3 regions of the Novosphingobium sp. PhB55 genome follow, and region 1 is predicted to be linked to each of the others. Evidence: riboswitches for the same ligand, from Rfam matches in the RefSeq annotation. Region 1 holds a riboswitch; each other region holds the start of a gene.
The links. Region 1 has a riboswitch for cobalamin ahead of EDF57_RS16575 (TonB-dependent receptor). Riboswitches for the same ligand answer to the same signal wherever they lie in the genome.

Region 1 (4,195 bases):
CTGGACTGACTTGCTTGCTGAAACCGCCCGGAAAGACGACCTCCAGCCCTTTCAGCCCGCGGGCGCGCCTGCGGAGTTTCCTGTTCGCGGGGCGCGGGCTGCGCTGGCTGGTGCGGGACGAGCACAATGCCCGGTTGCACCTGGCGGCCTCGCTGGGCGTGGTGGTCGCCGGGTTCTGGCTGGAGATTTCCGCCGCCGACTGGCGCTGGCTCGTGCTGGCCATGGCGCTGGTATGGCTGGCGGAGGCGTTCAACACCGCGGTCGAGGGGCTGTGCGACCGCATCCATCCGGAGTTCGACCCCGCCATTGGCCGGATCAAGGATCTGGGGGCCGGCGGCGTGCTGGTCGCTTCGATCGCCGCGGCCCTGATCGGGGTGCTGACCCTGGGACCGCCGCTGCTGGCCCGCCTGTTCTAGCGACTGGCAGGGCCTGAAGGCGGGGGGCAGGGCCTGAAGGCGGTTGGCCGGTTTCAGTCGTTCCTGGCGATCCGTCCGGCGAAGGCGTCGGCCATGCGGCGGTCGAGCTGGCGGCAGATGGCGATCCAGCGGGTGCATTCGCCGTCGTTGCCCGCAAGGCGCGCGGCGGCGGCATGGGCGCGGGCGTGGGCGGCGGCGGACAGGCCATGGCGGGCGAAGTGGCGCAGCGCTTCGGCCAGGATGCGCTGGTGCGGCGTGTCCGTGGTCGCCGTCGCGACCGGCTCGCGGCGGAGGCCGCCGCGCAGGCCGGCGCCGTTGTCGTTCACCGCGCAGAGCGGAACCGACGGGCACAGCGCTCGCACCATCACCGGGCAGGAGACGTCCCGGGCGGCGGAAAAGCGGATTGCCATGGTAAAGCGAACCTCTTGTTGGAAACGCTCGGGGGCTTGGCGTCTCTCCCGGTATTATAGGATGAAGCCGCTAAGTCTTGGTGTGGGGCTATGGTTGCTGAAACCTTGCAGTCGTTCCCGTGCCGAATTGATGAAAGCGCCGGATCGCTAAAGGCGCCAACTTGCCGTCAGCGGGCCTGCTCCTGACGCGGCTGGGCGATCCACTTGCCCGAATTGGCATATTCCGGGCGCACGCCCTGGGTCTCGGGCAAGTTGCTGGCCTTGTAGAGCGACTCGCCCCCGCGTTCCCGCACGTCGCTGGCATAGACGGGCGCGCGCTCCGCACCCGTGGAAGGGGTGGCGGAGGGCATGGCGGGCGAAGGCGCAGCGGCCTGCCCGGGGCGGAGCGCCTCGGCGGTGCCGAAGCTGCGCTGCACGGCCAGCGGGTCCAGCGCGGCGGTGGCGAGGGCCGAGGCGGCGGACTCGTCGCGGCGATGCGGGGCGGCCAGCGGCTCGCCGCCGAAATAGGCGAAGCGGAACGCGGCAGGGCGGCCCGCGGCGCCGTTGAAGGCATAGAAGCGATGGGCGCCGATCGTGGTCAGATAGTGCAGGCTCGGGGCCCAGTAGGGATTGACCTGGATCGTGTGATAATGCGTCGCCAGCCCGATCGGCGTATAGACTTCGCCGGACAGCGCGGCGCGGGCGACGGATTCGGCACGCTGCCAGAAGAAGCGCTGCGGCGCGCGGGCCAGCGATCCGTCGCAGGCGAAGGAGAACTGGCAGCCGGTCGGCCGCTCCGAACCCTGATAGACGACGCCGCAGACGGTCTTGGGATAGGCCGGATGGGCCACGCGGTTGAGCACGACCTGGGCCACGGCGCGCTGGCCGCCGTCGGGCTCGCTGGCGGCTTCGTAATAGATCGCCGCCGTCAGGCACTGGAGCGCGCGGCTGCGGTCCACCCCGGAATTGTCGATCCGCAGGGCGCGGGCGACCGGGCCGGGGCCGCCGGTTCCGTCATCCGCGTCGGAATGGATGCCTTCGCCTATCTTGAGCACGGGCTGTTCGGCTTCGAGATAATAATAGGCAGAGCCGGGGAAGCTGGCGCCGGCCTGCTCGAACGGCATGGGCAGAACGGGGGCGCCGCCGGTTTCCGTCCCGGAGGCGGTGAGGCGGTCCCAGGCTTCGGCCGGGGCGAAGGAAGGCGCGGCGAAGGCAGGCAGGGCCACGGCGACGAGCGCGGCCGAGCCGAGCGTCCAGCGCCGCCGCCTGCGTTGCAGCCGCTTGCGTCCGCCGCGCACGAAATGGCCCTGGAAGTCGCGCGGGCGCGGCTCCCAGGTTTCGGTGCAGGCAGGAAGGGCGGCAGCGGTCACTCGGGTCCTTTCGGCGCATCGTCGGCCAGCGCGGATTTCGCGTTCCATCGGGTCATCGCGCATCTTGCGCCTAACCTGCTTTGCCGGGCGCGGCATCCCTGGAAATCGGCGCGTCCCGAAGCGGTACAGCGGGCAGCGATAGGCTGAATCGCTTAAGAGTTTGTTTGCGATCTTCCCCGGCGATACCGCCGCGCCGCCCTTTGCGCCGCTTGCCAATCCCCCCACTGCCCAGTATCGGCACTCGCGACGTCATGGGTGGCCCGGAGCCGGGCCCCGGGTTTCGTGAAAAGGAACCCTGGTGGGAATTTCGGCGCAAGTCCGAAGCTGCCCCCGCAACTGTAACCGGGGAGCGCCCCTGCCACGCTATGCCACTGGGTCACACCGGGAAGGCGGCAGGCGGCGCGAAGATCCGGGAGCCAGGAGACCTGCCTTTGACGGTCGTTCCGCAGCCGGGCGGGGTGTCCCGGCATGCAGCGAGCACGCGCATGAGGAAAAGCGCGCGTCTCCGCCATGGACGGCAAAGTCGTTCAGGTTGGAGGAATACGCGTGAAGTACCTGTTTCTGCTGGGGACGGCCCTTGCCGTCTCGACCCCCGCTTTCGCGGATGAAGCCGCAATCGATAGTATCGTCGTCACCGCGACGCGCACCGAAACCCCCACCAGCGAGATCGGCCAGTCCGTCTCGGTCATCACCCGCGAGGATATCGAGCGCACCCAGGCGGTCACCGCGACCGACATCCTGGCCCGCCTGCCGGGTGTGACTTTTGCCCAGTCGGGCGGTTTCGGCCAGCCGGCCAGCGTGTTCATCCGCGGCGCCGAGAACGCGCAGAGCCTCGTGCTGATCGACGGCGTGCGCATCAACGATCCCGGCGACGTGGGCGGCGGCTTCGACTTCGGCAGCCTGACCGTCGGCCAGTTCGACCGCATCGAAGTGGTGCGCGGATCGTCCGGCGTGCTCTGGGGCAGCCGCGCGATCGGCGGCGTCATCAACCTCATCACCGCGCGCCCGACCGAGCAGTGGACCGCGCGCGGCCAAGCCGAATACGGCTGGCGCGACCAGAAGCAGCTCGGCGCCTCGGCGGCGGGCAAGGTCGGTCCGGTGGGCCTGACGCTGGGCGGCAACTGGCTCAAGGGCGACGGCTACTCCGCTTTCGACGAGCGCCTCGGCGGCCAGGAGAAGGACGGCTTCGAGAGCAAGAGCGCCAACGCCCGCGCCGAAGTGGAGCTGGTGAGCGGTCTTACCGCCGATGCCGGGACGTACTGGACCAAGGCCAATTACGATTACGACAACACCGGCGCCGATGCCCTGAACGTGGGCATGAAGCGCGACACCGTGGGCTATGCCAACTTGCGCTACAAGGAGCTGGACGGCCGCCTCAGCGCGCGCCTGGGCTATGGCCTCACCGATACGCGCCGCATCTCGGACGATGCCGTCTTCGGTCCCTATACCACCAATGGCCGCGCCGACCGTTTCGAGGGTCAGGTCTCCTACACCCCCATCGACATGGCCAGCATTCTCGTCGGTGCCGAGACGGAGAAGCAGAAGTTCTCCGACAATTACGGCTCGAAGGATTCGACCTCGATCGACAGCTACTTCGGCATGCTGACCCTGCGCCCCGTCACCGGGCTGACGCTGAACGGCGGCCTGCGCTATGACGACAATTCGGACTTCGGCCACAAGACCACCTTCTCGGCCAACGGTGCCTGGGTGATCGGCGGCAGCGAGGAAGCGCCGATCCTGCGCGCCAGCTACGGAGAGGGCTTCAAGGCGCCGTCGCTCTACCAGCTCTATTCCAATTCCGGCTTCCGCGCGCTCGATCCCGAGACGTCGAAGTCGTGGGATGTCGGCGTGGAACAGCCCTTTGCGCAAGGCCACGGCACGTTCTCGGTCACTTACTTCGACCGCAAGACGAAGAACCTGATCGACTACGACCTGACCGCGTTCAACTACTACAACGTCGGCCGCGCGCGGGCGAAGGGCGTGGAACTGGGCATGCAGGTGAGCGACTGGGAAGGCTTCG
Region 2 (4,195 bases), on a different contig from region 1:
GAACTGCCCCATGAACAGGACAGCTACGGCGATCAGTCCGATGAAAATGCCGGGCTTGCTCAAAAGGGTGATGACGCTCGCTTGCCGCGATCCGTGCTGCGCAGGGAGCCTGGGGAGGCTGACTGCCTGCCATATCAGCGCCAGCGCCGCGAGCGGAACAAGACAGAAAAATGCGCCGCGCCAGCCCACGACAGAGCCGAGCAAACTGCCCATCGGCGCCGCCACGGCCGTCGCCAATGCACTGCCGCCCTGAAGCGTCGCGATGGCCCGTGGAAGAAACGCTCCATTCGAGATGCGCATGAGCACTGCCGTCGACATAGACCAGCAACCGCCGATTGCGATTCCGAGAACGGCCCGCCCGGCCAGCAGCACCGGATAGCTCGGGGCGAAGGCGACGATGGCGCCGGATACGATCATAAGCCCCGTCAACCACAGGATCACAAGCTTGCGATCGAGCTTGCGCGTGAGCGACGATATCGAAAGGCTGGTCAGAACAGCGAACAGACCGGACGCGGCAATGGCCTGTCCGGCCTGCCCTTCGCTGACGATCATGTCGCGCGCCATCGGGGTAAGGAGGCTGACCGGAAGAAACTCCGACGACACCAGCACGAATGCACACAGTGTCATTGCCAGAACTGCACTCCATGGTGCAGCGCCGGGCCCCGCGTCATCCGCGGTCGTGGTTATCGAAACATGCATGCTTTTACCTTGAATGCGCGGATCTGTTGCTGCGTGCCATGTCGATGCTCGGCAGCACGGCAGAGGCACCGCTCGCTGGGGCGCCTGATCAATTGGTGACGAAGCCCTGCTCCGCCATCCTGGTGGCATAGAGGTTCGCGCTCTGCTCCTTCACCGCGCCCATTGGATGGCCGACGACAAGGGCGCCGTGGCGGCGGCCTCGATCCAGATCGTCGGCCATGAAGAAATTGCCGGCGACGGTCATGCCGTATTGGTTTCTGAAGGTGACTTTCTCGATCGTGACGCGGTCACTCACGTAGAAATTATCTGTGCCGTTGGACATGTCTTGTGCCTCCGCGAATGGGATGGTGATGGGAAGGAAGCCAGGTGCAGCTGCGCCGGCAGAGAGTTGAAGAATGGAGCGCCGGGTGGTTCCTGAAGACGCCTAGGCCTGGTGCCAGACCTGGTGTCCGAACCGCTCATGTCTGGGCATGGGATGTCTCCATTGGGAAGCGAGCCCTTCGACCGTGAGCTTTGTCTTTGAGAAGGCCATTGGCTTCAGGCGCCATGCGCCTGGTAGGCAGCGCGCCAATTTGCGCATCGAGGCGGCGTAAGGCCGGTGGGCATGGCAACGAAAACGTCATGGCCACCATCTAGGCGCGGGCGCCATCATCCATTAGCCTGAAAGATGAACATGCAGCACTGAGTGAAATTCAATAATGCAACGTGAGACCATGTCTGAAGCGCTGCGCTATCGCGAGCAGTGAGTTGGAAACCCGTCGTTCGCCCAGACGATCATTCCCGAAAGCATCGCCGCCGACGGATACCGACATTCCAGGCAGCGTTATGCTATTGCGAATTGAGATCATCACAGATATCGCCAACCGCGCCTGGGCGCTTCAGCTCCCGGGCTGATCGCGTCGGTGCCTTGAAAAAGGCTTAAAAGGGAACACGGTGAAAGGGCTCTGCGCCTTTGAATCCGAGGCTGTCCCTGCAACTGTGAGCGGCGAGCGCGATGCACATGTGCGGACGGGAAATGCCCGAGCCGCCAGCCACTGGGCCGGACGCTAAATCCTGCGAGGCCTGGGAAGGCCGTGCATCAAGCTATGACCCGCAAGCCAGGAGACCTGCCGTCGCACCGGTCGCTCTTGCCTGACCCAGGGGATGGTCTTGGCACGGTCAGTTTTCTCCGTCTGAGCGACGAGAATGCGGCGGAGGCCGCATCGGTGTCGTGCGTCAGCCGCCTTTTGGGGTGTCCGGCCACCGCGCGCGCCGACCGTTCGCGCGGACGCCTCCTGCCCGGTGTTGCTCGACGCCCCGGGGGATTGCATTGAGACAGAGTACCAAGACCGCGCTGCTTTCAGGAAGCCTCGTACTATCGGCGGTTCCCACGATGGCGGTTGCTGCCGAGACCGAGCCCGCCGACAATACGATCGTCGTCACGGGCAAGACCGGGGCTTACAACGTAACCCGCTCCAGCAGCGCGACGCGCACGGACACGCCCTTACTCGAAGTGCCGCAGTCCGTGACCGTGCTGACGCGGCAGGTGGTCGACGATCTGCAAGCGAACCGTGTCGAGGACGTGCTAGCCTATGCCGGCGGCATCACGCGCGGCAACAACTTCGGGGGCACCGGTCTCACCGACTACAACTTGCGTGGTTTCACAACCTCGGAATACTTCCGCAACGGTTTTCCGATGAACCGCGGCTATCCGCCGGCACCGGACTCCATCGCCGTCGAGCGCGTGGAGGTGCTGCGTGGCCCCGCTGCCCTGCTGTATGGTCGCGGAGATCCGGGCGGCACGTTCAACATCGTTTCGCGCGTACCTGCCGACAGGATGGCCCAGACCGTCAGCGGCCGGATCGACAGCTTCGGCGGTTGGCGCGGAACGGTCGATGCCACCGGTCCCATCGATAGGGCAAGGACCGTGCGCTACCGCCTCGGCGCGGCCGTGGAAGGTGGCGACAGCTTCCGCGATCATGTCCAGTCCGACCGCATCGTGGTTGCGCCGGTCGTCGCCTGGGATGCCTCGCCGGACCTGACGTTCACTCTCAGCAGCGAGTTCGTGCAGGTGAAGACCCCGCTGGACCGCGGCAATCCCGCCTTCAGCAACCAGCTCGACATCGCCATTCCCGCTTCACGGTTCTTCGGCGAGCCGTCCGTCGGCCGGTGGCGCGTGCGCAATGGCCTTGGCAGCATCGTCGCGGGATACAAGCTGGCGCCCGACTGGAAGCTGCGGGCGGGCGCCCAGTATTACAATGGCGAGTTGGGCGGCCCCGGCATCCAGGCCTCCAGTCTGCGCGCAGATGGCCGCACCCTGGTGCGCACTTATAGCGAGCGTACCTTGCGGTGGCGCGATCTGGATGCACAGGTGAACCTGACCGGCCAGTTCGCCACCGGCAGCGTCGAGCACGAAGTGCTGCTGGGCGCCGAGTTCGAGGCCTTCCACTATACCGAGGTCATCCGCAATTCGAGCCCCACGCTGTCGCCCTTCACGCTGGACATCTTCGCGCCGGTCTATGGCTCCGCAATCCCGCGGCTGAACGGTACCTTCACCAGCATCCGCACCCAGACGCGCACATTCGCGGGCTACGCCCAGGACCAGGTGTCATTGCTACCCTGGCTGAAGCTGCTGGTCGGCGGACGACTGGAGCGATACGAGAGCGACAACCTGAATTTGCGCAGCGGGGTCACTTCTGCGTTCAAGCAGACGGTATTTACGCCGCGCCTTGGGACGGTCTTCGTGCTGGCCCCGCAAGTTTCGGTCTACGGCAGCTATGCCCGCTCCAACAAGCCCAATACCGCAGCGGACGTGAACGGCAATGTCATCGCGCCGGAACGCGGCACCAGCTACGAGGCCGGTGTGAAGCTGGAACTGCTGGACGGCAGGCTGAGCGCGACAGCGGCGCTGTTCCACACCACCAAGCAGAACGTCGCGACCACTGACCCGGACAATCTGGATTACAGTATCGCCGCCGGCGAAGTGCGCAGCCGGGGCTTCGACTTCTCGATCACGGGCAACCTGACCAGGGCATGGCGGATCGTGGGCGGCTATGTCTTCGCCGATGCCGAAGTGACCAGGGACAATCGCCTGCGGCTGGGCCAACGCCTGCCCAACACGCCGCGCCATTCGGCCAGCCTGCTCAACGTCTACGAAGTGCAGGAAGGCGCACTCAAGGGGCTCGGCGCGGGTGCTGGCGTCACTTACGTCGGTGGGCGCATCGCCGGCACTGCGGCGACCGCGCCTTACATCCGCTCTTACGCAACGGTGAACCTGCTGGCCTACTATCCGCTGGCCGAGAACGTGAAGCTGCAGGCCAACGTCAACAACCTGTTCGACAAGAAATACGCCGAGCGCGGCTTCGGCAGCAATCTCTATCCCGGCGCCCCGCTCAGCGCGATCGCCAGCATCACGGTCGGCCTGTGATGGCCGGCAAGACCCGTCTCGTTCGCCGAACTCAAGCAAGGATGTGCATGATGAAGACTGCCATGAAAGCCGCGATCCTCACCGCTCTGC
Region 3 (4,195 bases), on a different contig from region 1:
GAGCGAGGGCGCCTTGAAACCCTCGTCATAACTGGCGCGCAGTATCGTGGCGCCGCCATTGGGGGTGTAGACCGCGCCCGCGCTGAACACCGTGTTGCCGCCGAAGCGCGACTGATGGTCGTAGCGCGCGCCGCCATTGAGCGTCAGCCCGGTGAGCGGGGTCACGCGCAGTTCGCCGTAGACGCTGTCGGTATTCGCCCGGCTGGGCACGAGGGCATAGGCCGCGGTGCTGTTCGCGGGCGAGGCGGTGGTCATCCGCTGTTCCTCGCGCTCGGCGCCGAACACGGCCTGGATGGCCTCGCTGATCGTATAGGTGCCCTGGTACTCGAAACGGCGCACGCGGCCATGGGCGTCGAACGTCAGTTGGCGGACCTGCCGCGCGGGGTCGAAGTTCTCGCGGTCGGTCCCGGTCTGGAGCACGGCCACGCGGTTCGCCAGCCGGGCGTCCAGCAGCGCGAAGTTCACCCCGGCATAGCCCGACCATTCGCGCGTCCGCCCATAGGCCAGGGAGTCGCCGGAGGTACCGTCGAACGCGTTCCGCGAATCCGACCAGTAGCCGCGCAGATCCAGCGAGATGCCGGGCGCGACGCGGTAAGTCATCGTGCCGCTGGCCGCGCTGCGCCGGTAGCCGTCGTCCTCCGTGCCGTTCGCGCGCGCGGAGATGCCGTCCGTGGCGAAGCGCGAGGCGGCAATGCGCCAGTCGACGGCCTCGGAGGTGCCGCCAAGACCCGCGCGGGCCGAGACGGTGTCATGGGTTCCTGCTTCCACCGCGAAGCTGCCTTCCAGCGGCGCGGCCGCGCGGCGGGTGCGGACGTTGACGACACCGCCGATGGCATCGCTGCCCCAGAGGATCGATTGCGGACCGCGCAGGATCTCGATGCGATCGGCATCGTCGATCAGGAAATTGGCAAAGCCATAGCCTCCCGCCGTCGATGAGGCGTCCGACAGGCGCATCCCATCGATCACCATCACCGTCTGCCCGGCATCGGCACCGCGAATGCGCAGCGACGTGGTGGTGCCGTAACCGCCGTTGCGCGACATGCTGATGCCGGGCGTGCGCAGCAGCACATCGGTCAGCGCGATCGGCTGGGCCGCAACGATCTGCGCCTCGTCGAGCACGGTGACGGTATCGGCCACCCGGTCGGCCGCAACGGGCGTGCGCAGGGCGGTGACCACGATGCGCTCGTCCAGGGGCACCGCATCGGCCTCCTCGGCCAGGGCCGCGAGCGGGTGCAGCGCCCCTGCAAGGGCAAGCGCGAGAGCCAGGGGGCTGGCGGCGGGAATTCGGCAGTTCACGGCATGTCCTTCGCACGAGCATCGACCCGGCCGGGTCGGCACGCATGCGAAAGGCAGGGCCTCTGCCGCCCATGCAGCGGACGACGCCCCCCTCCCGCGCGGCGCGTGCCGGCACGGCAATGGCTGTCGTTGCGCGAGGAATGGCCCCGTTCGCCCGGCTCACCCTGTCCGGTCGAAGAACGACGGCGTCAGGCAGGTCTCCTGGCTCACGGGTCAGTGCCGTTTCGGCCGCCTTCTCAGGGACTTGCATCCCCAATGGCGAATTGGCCGCACGGCTCGCCGCTTACAGTTGCAGGGGCAGCCCGGGCATTCACCCGCGTTCCCTTTTGATCCCCTTGCGGGGAACCTGTCGCTGGAGCGCCCCTATCCCGGTGGGGTGCCGCGTGCAAGAGCCCGGCGCTTGCGCTGGTCATGTCCCGCGCTTGCGCTTGCCTTGTCCGACGCTTGCGCTCCCTGGCGAAGTACCATAGGCCCGCCGGGCCAGGGGTGCCCGCAAGGGCTTAATCGGGAAGTCCGGGCCAGAGGGGTAATCCCGCTGGAATCCGGCACTGCTCCCGCAACTGTAACCGGGGATGCGCCCCGCCAGCACGCCATTGGCACCGCGCGGTGCCGAGAAGGCGGCGGAAGGCGCGCCGATTCCAAGAAATCGGGCCCAGGAAGTCAGGAAACCGGCCCCCAGCCGTCGATCCTTCGCGCGGGCGGGATGTACCGGGCGGACGGGGGCCATGCCCGATGCGGAGCGCTGCTCCCCGCGGACCCGGTCTTTCGCGAGACGACAAGCCGTACTTGCGCCCAGGAGGATCGAACCGTCATGCCGCCCTGCCCCTTCCGCCTTTCGGATACCGCTCCGTCCGGACGATATTCGTGCCTGCCCGCATGACGGCCTGTCCCGCCCTGCTGGTCACCGCGCCCTCGTCGGGACAGGGCAAGACCCTCGTCACCGCCGCGCTGGCCCGCCGCCACCGCCGCGCCGGGCGCAAAGTGCGGGTGTTCAAGTGCGGGCCGGACTTCCTGGACCCGATGGTGCTGGAAAGGGCCAGCGGCGCGCCCGTCCACCAGCTCGACCTGTTCATGTGCGGAGAGCGGGAATGCCGCGCCCTGCTGCACGAGGCCGCGCGGGACGCCGACCTGATCCTTGTCGAAGGGGCGATGGGCCTGTTCGACGGCACCCCCTCCTCCGCCGACATTGCCCGCCTGTTCGGTCTGCCGGTCATGGCGGTGATCGACGGGGCATCGATGGCGCAGACGTTCGGTGCGCTGGTCCACGGCCTTTCCACCTACCGCGCCGACGTGACCCTGGCCGCCGTGCTGGCCAACCGCGTCGGCAGCGCGCGCCATGCCGAACTGCTGGAGCGCGGCATGCCGGACGGCGTGGAATGGCTTGGCACCCTCCGGCGCGATGCCGGGCTCGGCCTGCCCGAACGGCACCTCGGACTGGTGCAGGCCGGGGAGGTGGCGGATATCGAGGCGCGCATAGACCGCGCCGCCGACAGTCTGCCCGAAACCGCGCTCTGGCTGCCCGAGGCGGTGCCCTTCCCCGCCCCGGAAGCCGCCGAAGCGCCGCCTTCCGCGCTGTCAGGCCGCCGCATCGCCATTGCCCGCGACGAGGCATTCGGCTTCATCTATCCCGCCAACCTCGCGTTTCTGGAACGGGCCGGGGCGCGGCTCGCCTTCTTCTCGCCGCTGCGCGATGCCATGCTGCCCCCTTGCGACGGCTTGTGGCTACCCGGGGGCTATCCCGAGCTGCACCTGGACGCTCTTTCCGCCAATCGCCCGATGATCGCGGCGATCCGCGCCCACTTCCAGGCAGGGCGGCCGATCCTGGCCGAATGCGGCGGCATGCTTTACGCCTCCGAGAGGCTCGAAAGCACCGACGGCGCCAGTGCCGCCCTGCTCGGCCTGCTGCCGGCGCGGGCCGTGATGCAAAGGCGGCTGGCAGCGCTGGGCATGCAAGAGATGGAACTGGGCGGTCATGTCGCGCGGGGCCACACGTTCCACTATTCGCGGCTGGAAACGTCCCTTTTGCCCACCGTCAGCGCCGTCACGCCGGACGGGCGGCCGGGCGAACGCCTGTTCCGCCACGGACCGCTCACGGCCAGCTACATGCACTTCTACTTCCCCTCGGCGCCGGAGCTGATCGCCGACCTGCTGACCTGCCAAACCGCCGACCTGGGATTCAGGCGATAGCCGGCAGCTTCGCAAGGTGCTTGTCCAGCGTGAGCGGATAGTCCCGCACGCGCACTCCCGTGGCGTTGTAGACCGCGTTGGCCACGGCCGCGCCGACGCCGCAGAGCCCGAGTTCGCCCACGCCCTTGGCCTTCATCGGCGAGACCTTGTCGTCCGCCTCGTCGAGGAAAACCACGTCCTGGTGCGGAATGTCGGCGTGGACCGGCACTTCGTACCCGGCAAGGTCGTGATTGACGAAGAACCCGAAGCGCTTGTCGACGGCCAGTTCCTCCATCAGCGCGCCGCCCACGCCCATGGTCATGGCGCCGATCACCTGGCTGCGCGCCGTCTTGGGATTGAGAATGCGTCCGGCCGCGCAGACCGCCAGCATGCGTCGCACCCGCGTCTCGCCGGTATAGGCGTCCACGGCCGCTTCCACGAAGTGCGCACCGAAGGTCGACTGCTGGAACTTCTTGCCCAGATCGCCCCACTGCATCGTCTCTTCGGCAACGATCTCGCCAGACTTCGCCGCCTCGGCCAGGGCGGCGGAGCGGTTGCCCGCGCGCACTTCGCCATCGGCGAATTCCGCGGTGGCCGGATCCATGCCAAGCCGCTGCGCCGCGGCTTCGCGCAGCTTCACGCAAGCCGCATAGACGCCCGACGTGGAGCTGTTGGCGCCCCATTGCCCGCCGGAGCCTGCCGAGGCCGGGAACGAGGAATCGCCCAGCTTCAC

Region 2: another riboswitch for cobalamin. It lies ahead of EDF57_RS21545 (TonB-dependent siderophore receptor); the one in region 1 lies ahead of EDF57_RS16575 (TonB-dependent receptor).
Region 3: another riboswitch for cobalamin. It lies ahead of EDF57_RS09590 (cobyrinate a,c-diamide synthase); the one in region 1 lies ahead of EDF57_RS16575 (TonB-dependent receptor).

What each region holds. Positions count from the first base shown of each region.
Region 1 covers NZ_SODQ01000006.1:268,692-272,886, reverse strand. Annotated here, with positions in the region: gene EDF57_RS16590 (diacylglycerol kinase family protein) at 15-416, shown strand; gene EDF57_RS16585 (hypothetical protein) at 470-826, opposite strand; gene EDF57_RS16580 (cell wall hydrolase) at 994-2,175, opposite strand; cobalamin riboswitch at 2,447-2,623, shown strand; gene EDF57_RS16575 (TonB-dependent receptor) at 2,722-4,195, shown strand, end outside.
Region 2 covers NZ_SODQ01000009.1:28,800-32,994, reverse strand. Annotated here, with positions in the region: gene EDF57_RS21555 (MFS transporter) at 1-627, opposite strand, end outside; gene EDF57_RS21550 (alpha/beta hydrolase) at 788-1,021, opposite strand; cobalamin riboswitch at 1,583-1,828, shown strand; gene EDF57_RS21545 (TonB-dependent siderophore receptor) at 2,072-4,105, shown strand; gene EDF57_RS21540 (DUF4198 domain-containing protein) at 4,156-4,195, shown strand, end outside.
Region 3 covers NZ_SODQ01000003.1:440,764-444,958, reverse strand. Annotated here, with positions in the region: gene EDF57_RS09595 (TonB-dependent receptor) at 1-1,296, opposite strand, end outside; cobalamin riboswitch at 1,470-1,661, opposite strand; cobalamin riboswitch at 1,764-1,988, shown strand; gene EDF57_RS09590 (cobyrinate a,c-diamide synthase) at 2,161-3,483, shown strand; gene paoC (aldehyde oxidoreductase molybdenum-binding subunit PaoC) at 3,473-4,195, opposite strand, start outside.